Regions from separate parts of the Gemmata sp. SH-PL17 genome, predicted to be linked through region 1. Evidence: riboswitches for the same ligand, from Rfam matches in the RefSeq annotation. Region 1 holds a riboswitch; the other holds the start of a gene.
The links. A riboswitch is a leader RNA that binds a small molecule or an ion and turns the genes downstream of it on or off. The one in region 1 is predicted to bind cobalamin.

Region 1 (4,763 bases):
CTCGTCTATCTTCCACCCGCCACGGCTCGGTTAATTCCGTCAACGCGCCCTCGCTGCGCACTGTGCCAACGAAAGAAGGCACCAGTCCCGCGTTGCGAAGGTTTGTTTTTGACGGCACATTCGTTCTTTCAATCAGCGCCAGAAACAACGTTATTGGGTGCTCGAAATCGGAGAGGTAACCGCCTCATCGCACTCGTAGCAGTCGCGCCGATTCGGGCCTGATACTTCCGCACAACACGACCTCGTGGGTTCGGTGAGCCGAACTACGCGGTTATTTCACACAATCTGATATGACCTCGAACACGAAAACGAAAGAAGAACGCCAAGCCCTGGGCCTCTGCCGTTTCTGCGACGCCCCCCAAGTTCCCGGCTCGGTGCTGTGCCAACCGCACCGCGAGCGGGAACGCGAACGCGAACGGGCGAAATACGCCGAGCGCAAGGCCAGCCGGGTGTGCATCATCGCCGGGTGCGGCCAACAAGCGGTGAGCGGCTTCATCCGCTGCACCGGGTGCCACGCCAAGTACACCGCCTACCAGTGCGAGTACAAGCGTGAAGCCCGTCGGCGCCAGCGCGAAGCCGTCCGCGCGAGGCGGGCCGAACAGTTCGGCTGCACCGCGACCGCGTGCTAATCCCGTTTGGTGGCGGCCGGCTGATGCCGGCCGTTATTCTTTGGGCCGATGTGCCCGGGCCGACAGCTCGACTGATCGCAGTTGCTTTTTTGAATCCTGTCGACCCTGTTAATCCTGTCAAAAACTCTTCGCTATTCTCACCGGTCGGCTAACTTCGGCAGTTCGTCTGGTATTGGCGTTCACTTCGATCGATCCGGCGCAACCGCGCCGAAAACTGACATCGATCCCACACTACTCGGGGATTAACTTCATTACCCCAAAACACATTGGCCGATACACGCTTCCTGTCGTCGGTTCGGCTCGCTTCGTGCGGGCCGATGAAAAGGGAACCCGGTGCGAATCCGGGACTGCCCCCGCAGCGGTATGCAGGAACAAACGCCGTCACACGCACTGACCCGCGTCGGGTTGGGAAGCGACGGTTAGTAGGTGTGCGGTGAGCCGCACGCGCCTGCGAGTCCGAAGACCTGCCGTGCGACCGCGCGAACCAAAAATCGCGCGACATAACCGTGCTTTCGTGGGGAAGGCAGCGGGCGGCTGGTCCGCGCCCGCATGCGCGTTCCTCTCTGCCTTCGCTCACTCCCCGCGCTTTATTGCGTTCATCCGGGAGAGAGCGACGTGACCACTTCCACCATCGATCGCGCTGTAGCGCCACCGCCCGTCAGTCCCTCTCGGTTCCTTGGCCCCCAAGCAATCATGAAGGTTCGCAAGCGCAACGGCGCGCTCGAAGATGTCAACGTGAACAAGATCGTCCGCGCCGTGCAGAGGTGTGCGGGCGGACTGCCGACCGTCGACCCGATGCGCGTGGCCGTGAAGACGATCGGCGGGCTTTACGACGGCGCGACCACCGCGGAGCTCGACCGGCTCTCGATCCAGACGGCGGCCTGTCTCATCGCGGAGGAGCCGGAGTATTCGCGGCTCGCGGCGCGGTTGCTCTCGACGTACATCGACAAAGAAGTCACGAACCAGGACGTTCATTCGTTCTCGCAGTCGATCGCGGCTGGATACCGGCACGGATTGGTGGCCGAGGGGACGTTCGCGTTCGTATCGGCCAACGCCCGCAAGCTCAACGCCGCGGCGGGGGAACAACAACCGGACCTGTTTGAATACTTCGGGCTGCGAACCGTTTACGATCGCTACCTGCTCCGGCACCCCGAAACGCGGCACGTCATCGAGACGCCCGCGTTCTTCTTTCTGCGTGTCGCGTGTGGTCTGGCGGATTTCGCCGCGGACGCGATCGAACTGTTCCGGCTCATGGCCGCGCACCGCTACCTCCCGAGCACGCCGACCCTGTTCAACTCCGGCACCGCGCGCCCGCAAATGTCGTCGTGCTACCTGCTCGACTCGCCTACCGACGACCTCGAAGCGATTTACGACCGCTACGCCGACGTCGCGAAGCTCTCGAAGTTCGCGGGCGGGATCGGGCTGGCGTACCACCGGATTCGCTCACGCGGGTCGCTAATTCGCGGCACGAACGGGCACAGCAATGGGATCGTTCCGTGGCTCAAGACGCTCGATTCGTCCGTGGCCGCGGTCAACCAGGGCGGCAAGCGCAAGGGGGCGTGCTGCGTGTACCTGGAGTCGTGGCACGCGGACGTGGAAGAGTTCCTGGAGTTGCGCGACAACACCGGCGACCCGGCCCGGCGCACGTACAACCTGAACCTCGCGAACTGGGTGCCGGACCTCTTCATGCGGCGTGTGGAATCGGGCGAGGAGTGGTCGCTGTTCGACCCGAAGGTGGTTCCGCACCTGACCGACTTGTTCGGTGAAGCATTCGACGCGGCCTACGTGGAAGCCGAGCGACGCGGTCTCGCGGCGAAGTGCGTGCCGGCCCGTGATTTGTACGCTCGGATGATGAAAACGCTGGCCGAAACCGGCAACGGGTGGATGACCTTCAAGGACGCCTGCAACCGCACCTGCAATCAGACCGCCGCGGACGGGACCGTCGTTCACAGCTCGAACCTCTGCACCGAGATCGTCGAGGTGACATCGACCGGTGAAACCGCGGTCTGCAATCTCGGCTCCGTGAACCTTGCCCGCCACGTTACGGCCGACGGCTTCGACTTCGATGCACTCGCCGAGACGGTGCGGATCGCGGTGCGGTTCCTCGATCGCGTTATTGACGTGAACTTCTACCCGACATCGGCCGCGGCTGCGTCGAACGCGCGCTGGCGCCCGGTCGGGCTGGGGGTGATGGGACTTCAGGACGTGTTCTTCAAACTGAAGCTCCCGTTCGATGCGCCCGCGGCCCGCGACCTCTCGCGCCGCATTCAGGAAGAGATCTACTACCACGCGCTGGCGACCTCCTGCGACCTCGCGGAAGCACGCGGCGCGCACCCGTCGTTCGCCGAAACGCGGGCCGCGACCGGCACGCTCCAGTTCGATATGTGGGGCGTCACGCCGACCGAGCCCGCGCGGTGGGACGCGCTCCGTGCTCGTATTCGCGCACACGGCTTGCGGAACTCGCTCTTGGTGGCCATCGCACCCACTGCCACAATTGCTTCGATCGTCGGTGCTTACGAGTGCATCGAACCGCAGGTGTCGAACCTCTTCAAACGCGAAACGCTCTCGGGCGAGTTCCTCCAGGTGAACCGTTACCTCGTGAATGACCTCAAGTCACTCGGGCTGTGGAACGACGCGGTGCGGGCGAAGATCAAACTCGCCGACGGCTCGGTGCAGGGCCTCGACGAACTACCCGGACACCTTCGCGCGGTGTATCGCACGGCGTGGGAAGTGCCGATGCGGGCGCTCATCGACATGGCCGCTGATCGCGGGCCGTTCATCGATCAGAGCCAGTCGCTCAATCTGTTCCTGGAAAGCCCGACGATCGGCAAGATGTCGTCGATGTACATGCACGCCTGGAAGCGCGGGCTGAAGACCACCTACTACCTCCGCTCCCGGCCCGCGACCGGCATCGCCAAAACGACCGTGACGAAGGCCGCGCCCGCCGACACGACGGCGGTGACGTGCTCACTCGAAAACCCCGGCTCGTGCGAAGCCTGTCAGTAACTGGGGCCTGCTTTTGGGTGGCACAGGCCAGAGGCCTGTGGCGCCTCCACAGGCCAGAGGCCTGTGCCACAAGCAGAAATTCAGACGTCAGCGTGGCACAAGGCGCTCTGCTCTGCCTCACGAATTAAACCAAATTCCCAACAAAATACAGCAATTCACGAGGTTCACGATGCTCCTCGATCCCGGCATGAGCCTGACCCTGCGGCCGATGCGCTACCCCGACTACTTCGAGATGTACAAGGACGCGATCAAGAACACCTGGACGGTGGACGAGGTGGACTTCTCCACCGACCTCACCGACCTGCGGTCGCGCGTCACCCCGGCCGAGCGCCACCTGATTCACCGGCTGGTCGCGTTCTTCGCCACCGGCGATTCCATCGTCGGCAACAACCTCGTGTTGAACCTCTACAAGCACGTGAACGCGCCGGAGGCGCGCATGTACTTGTCGCGGCAACTCTACGAAGAGGCGCTGCACGTCCAGTTCTACCTCACGCTGCTCGACAACTACCTGCCGGAGATGGCCGAACGGGAGGCCGCGTTCGCCGCTGTGGACAACATCCCGTCGATCAAACTGAAGGCCGATTTCTGCTTCAAGTGGATCGATTCGATCGAGGGGCTGGACACGCTCGAAACGCGGGCACACCGCCGGGCGTTCCTGCTGAACCTGATCTGCTTCGCCGCGTGCATCGAGGGCTTGTTCTTCTTTGCGGCGTTCGCCTACGTGTACTTCCTGCGGTCGAAAGGGTTGTTGCACGGTTTGGCGACGGGCACGAACTGGGTGTTCCGCGACGAGAGCGCGCACATGGCGTTCGCGTTCCGGGTGATCGATACCGTGCGCCGCGAAGAGCCGGACCTGTTCGACGCGGAACTGGAAGCGCAAATCGTCGCGATGCTGCGAGAGGCCGTCGAGTGCGAAACGACGTTCGCCCGCGACGTGTTGGGGATGGGGGTCGCCGGGCTGTCGCTCACCGACCTTCGGAGCTACCTGGAGTACGTCGCCGATCGGCGTTTGGAAGCTCTCGGTGTCGCACCCGTATTCGGTGCGAAGAACCCGTTCGACTTCATGGACCTGCAAGACGTCCAGGAGCTGACCAACTTCTTCGAGCGCCGCGTGTCGGCGTACCAACT
Region 2 (4,763 bases), 500 kb from region 1:
TTGGACCAGGGCGCGCATCCGGGTTTCATACTGTTCGTTCGAGCACGGCCACGGCAGCGGCACCGGCCAGAGCGGTAGGCCGACTGCTTCGGCTTGCGCTTGCACCAGTTCTGCACGGACGCCGTGCATGGCGACTCGCCCGAACGCCTCGTTCAGCGTGGTGACCAACCCCACCACTTCGACGTCCCCGCGGCGCCGTAGTTCGTGTAGCGCCCAAGCCGAGTCCTTGCCCGAACTCCACGACAGCAGAACTCGCGGCTTCATACGCACGCCACTCGTTCGGTACCCAGTTCGGTGCGCGTCATATGATCTTGTTTTGATTGTTTTCTGTAGCCGGCCTCACAGAGGCCGGGACGTCTACTGTGTGTGGCTCACCGGCCTCACAGAGGCCGGCTACAGAAGATCGGCAGCTCGCGCGATTCAGCACCCAGTGTTGCGCGGGTGGTAATCCTGGCGGGAGCGGGTGCAGGTCGGGGTGAAGCGTGTGAGCGATGATCTCTAGGCTGTCCACCAATCGCGGACCGGGGCGACTGAAGTACGCATTGCCGTCCGTGACGTACACCTGCTCGGTCTTCACTGCGGGCAGGTTCGCCCACCCGGGACGGGAGCACAGCCCCGGTAGGTCCACTAGTGTTCGTTCCAGCGAGAACCCGCAGCACGCCACGAACAGCACATCGGGTTGAGCCGCAATGACTTCGTCCCAGGTCAGTGTTCGTGACGGTTGACCGGCGCGCCCGAGAACCTCGTCCCCACCGGCCAACTGAACTAACTCTGGAGTCCAGTGCCCGCAACTGAACGGCGGGTCGAGCCATTCCAAAACGACCACGCGCGGACGCTCCGTTACGCGCATCGAGCGCGCGGCAACGGAATCGATGCGCTGCTGCAACGCGCCGATGACGGCATCGGCCCGATCCGACACGCCCGCGGTGTCTGCGACCATACGGAGCGTCGTGAGCACCTCGTCGAGTGACGTCGGCTCGAGGTTGACGACGCGCGGGCGCCCGGGCAGTGCGCAGGCTGCAGCCGTGACCTCGGCTTCGGCCACGGCACACACATCACATAGCGCCTGCGTGACGATCAGGTCGGGGCGCAGGCGCTCCAGTGTGGGCAGATCGAGTGTGTACAGGGCACGCTGGGTTTTCAGGCGCTCCCGTACCAGCTCATCGATTTCGCGACTGGAGGCGTCGTGCGGGATCAGCGTGCGCGTGACCTTCGGCAAGTCCGCCACGAACGGCGGGTAGTCGCACTCGTGCGTTACGCCCACGAGTGCGTCACCCAGACCGAGTTGGCAGATGATCTCGGTCGAACTCGGTAACAGAGACACGATCCGCATGACTGCCTCCAGTGCTCAAACTGTCGCGGTGGCCGGTGCCGGTTCGCGCAGCACTGGGAACGCGCGTTCCGCGACGGCCCATCCGCCGAACAAGAGACCAACGAACACCGTGTCCCCGAGGAGCGTGTTCCGGAAGTACGGGAGGGCGGCGATGTAGCACTCACGCAAACCTTCGGCCGTGTGCGGGTAGAAGGCGATCCAACACGCGAAGTTGGTGACGATGAAGAACTGGAGCGCGCCGAGTAGCGTTACGGTCGCCGTTGCCACAACCGTGCGATGAGAACGCAGCCACCGGGCGATCAGCACGTTCAGGGCAAAACTGGCGTACACGACCGGGATCAGGACGTGCAAACTGGTGAAGAGATCACCAACGAAGAGAGCAACCAGCGGGACCACCAACGCGGCCCGTCGATCCGTGAAGTACGCCCCGCTGAAGATCGCCATTGCCCCGATTGGCGTGAAGTTCAGTGGGTGGGGCACAACCCGGACAACCGCCGCGAGCGCGATGACAACAGATAGCACCGCAACGCGCGGCAGCCAGGAACGAGACGAAGGACTAAACGATTCTTCGCGAGACACAGATCGGCTCCTCTTCGCCGGGACGGGCGGAAGGGGGTGCCTGCGGAGACCGGAAACGAGCGGACGGGGATGCACGCGAACGAAAAGCCCGTCGGCCCGGTCGCCTGGTTCCGAGGCACCGAACAATGAACGACAGGCAGGTCTTCTGGCTCACGGCTCGTAACGGGTTGCGGGCGCCTTCCCGTGACCTATGGTCACAGTGGCGAGTGCCCGAGAACCCTGGCCGAACACAGCAGCGGCCCTGCGCCGGATTCGCACCGGCTTCCCTCTTCGTCGCGCCGCCTGATGGCGGCGCGAACCTGTCGAGACGCAACTGGCTTATGCCGCGAGCGGTGGAGCGTCCACAACCTGTGAGGCACGGGCCTTTAGGGGCGTTCTTCCGTTCGCGTTCATCGCGAGCAATGTCGTAAGCTCGTCACCAACGCCGCACGCATCATCCGCAAACGACACTACCTGTGACGATTGAAATTCGGGCTCGTGAGGCCGGCTACAGAAGACACGTAATCCGCACGCTTCGGTACTACCCTCCGAGCGACGCACCGAAGCGGAAACCAGTTTCGTATACGAAGAACGCATCCAACACGCCGTTTGAAGGAGCATCGAGAATCCGAATGTCTGTTGCGGCCGCGGTGTTTGTGGCGGTAACCAGCGCGCGGTGCCCGTTGCGGCCGGTCGTGGCGAGTTGCACGCCCCCACGGAACCCGGGATCGTAAGCGTAGAAGCTACTCACAACCTCTTCCGTCAGCGGGCGGAGCACTTTTACGTGCGGATCGTACCCGGCAGTCGAAGGGGCCACGGCGACTTCCGCGGCTCCGTCGCCGTCGAAGTCGCCCGCGGTTACGGATAGCGCCCCCGCGAACGCGGGGCCGAATGCGAAGAAACTGGCCAACAGCCCGAGATCCGTTCCCGAAAACACCATGACGTGTCCCTGCCCGCCGGTCCCGGCCGTGACGATGATGTCGGCCGCGCCGTCCCGGTTCACGTCCCCGCTCGCGACGCGCCCGCCGCCCGTAAACGCCGACGGGAACGCGAGGAAGCTATCCAGTAACTCACCGGATGCACTGAATACTTTTACGTGTGCGGGGGCGTTGGCTTCCGGGCACACGATGATGTCGGCCGCGCCGTCGCGGTTCACGTCACCAGTTGCGAGGCTCAGACCCGTCGTTAAACCGGCGTCGAAGGCGTAGAAGCTCGCGATCAGTGATCCCGTTTGGCCGTCGAACACCTTGACGTGTGGCGGCCCAGCGGGGCCGACCGACGCGATGAGATCCGGTACGCCGTCGTGGTTCACGTCCGCCAGCGCGACGCGGACGGTTCCGTCGAACCCGGGGAACGGATCGAAACGGAACAGCGTGCGCCGCGTGGTCGTGTCGATCACTTCGACCTGAAAGCCGGTTGTGTCTCCCGCGGCCACGGCGAGGGCATTCGTGAGCGGCGCCCACGATTGATTGTCGCTCGGTAAGTCGGGCGACTGGCCCGAGATCAGAACGCGCCGCAATTTATCGAGCGTCTGGAGCGCGGTGAGATTGCGGACGTTGTAGCCGAACTGAAGTCCCTTCTCGGTCAAATCGCCTCCACCTGTTGGGGACACGCTGGGGTGAACGCCGTCCGCGCTGATCCCCAAATTGGGGAGCTGCTGGAGCGCCCGCCAGTAGTTCCAGAGCGGCACCCGGAGGGCTTCGCTGACGTCTTCGATGACCTGGTTGTAACTCGGTTGTAGCCGTTCCAGTTCGGCCGAGAACTTGCTGTTCGGAATCGTGCTGAGGACGGGGACCACGCCCATGTTCAGTGCGGTCTCGGCGATCCGCGTCAGGTTCTGCCGGAACGTGTCGAGCGGCACGCCCGCGGCGACGTCGTTCGTCCCGACCATGACGAGGACGAACGCGGGCCTGCTGACCGCGAGTTCGCTGGGCAACAGCCCGAGTACGTCCGCGGACTTGTACCCGCTCACGGCCGCGACGCTCGGGTGCGCGAAGGAGTTCGATCCCCCGATCTGGCCGGCGCGGAAGTAGGCGAGCGTGTCGTTGAGCGAGCCGTCCCCGGCGAGGTCGACCCCCATAGAGGGCGTTGCGAGCGGGATGAGGAAGTTGTTCGAGAACGTGATGCTGTCGCCGGCCCGCGTGAAGACGTTCGTCTGGTTCCCGGCGGCCGCCCCGCGCTGGATCACCGCCGACAACCGGGCCGCCATAGCTGCGTCAACGACCGGAACGACCGGTGTCAGAGTGTAGGCCGTTGGCACCCACCGGGCCTCCAGTGCTTCCACGTGTAACGGGAAACGCAACGTGGGCGCGAAGGCGCGCGAACCCCTAACCATGACGGCTCCTGAATCGCGAGCGCGGGAACTCGGGCCGGGAATATCGGGATGGAATTTCAAACGTTATTGTTCCCCGTATAGACACATCTTCCGATAGGGAATTGGCCGCGGCATTGAGAACCCAGGGGACGTGATTGATATGATTTAACTTGTTGATTAAATCGATGTAATTGGTGAAATTGAATTGATCGCTAGTATCGTTGCTTTATGAGGGCCATTGAGCGTGGAGGTGGGTGGCCGATAGCACCGAGCGATTGGTGAACCCCGCCCGCAAGGGCGGCGGGTGGAGCACAAGGGGCAGGTGAATCCCGCCCGCAAGGGCGGCGGGTGGAGCACAAGGGCAGCGGGTGGATGCACAAGGGCGAGGTACCCACCGCCCTTGCGGGCGGGGTTCACCTACGCCATCTGGTTCAACTCATATATTTCTCAGATATTGCGGCGGCTAACTGCTTTCCTGCTATCAGTTTGCACTTTCATGCGAATCTAGATAATCTGGCTAAACGGCATCTTCATCACCAGGGCACCCCGCCATGACTC

Region 2: linked by a shared signal. The riboswitch ahead of VT84_RS26260 (DUF6580 family putative transport protein) and the one ahead of VT84_RS24275 (ribonucleoside-diphosphate reductase subunit alpha) in region 1 are both predicted to bind cobalamin.

Annotation. Positions count from the first base shown of each region.
Region 1 covers NZ_CP011271.1:5,883,109-5,887,871, reverse strand. Annotated here, with positions in the region: gene VT84_RS24280 (hypothetical protein) at 291-629, shown strand; cobalamin riboswitch at 909-1,116, shown strand; gene VT84_RS24275 (ribonucleoside-diphosphate reductase subunit alpha) at 1,323-3,635, shown strand; gene VT84_RS24270 (ribonucleotide-diphosphate reductase subunit beta) at 3,805-4,763, shown strand, end outside.
Region 2 covers NZ_CP011271.1:6,385,248-6,390,010, reverse strand. Annotated here, with positions in the region: gene VT84_RS26270 (ATP-binding protein) at 1-264, opposite strand, end outside; gene VT84_RS26265 (cobalamin-binding protein) at 302-1,333, opposite strand; gene VT84_RS26260 (DUF6580 family putative transport protein) at 1,349-1,912, opposite strand; cobalamin riboswitch at 2,030-2,230, opposite strand; gene VT84_RS26255 (GDSL-type esterase/lipase family protein) at 2,433-4,226, opposite strand; gene VT84_RS26250 (S9 family peptidase) at 4,757-4,763, shown strand, end outside.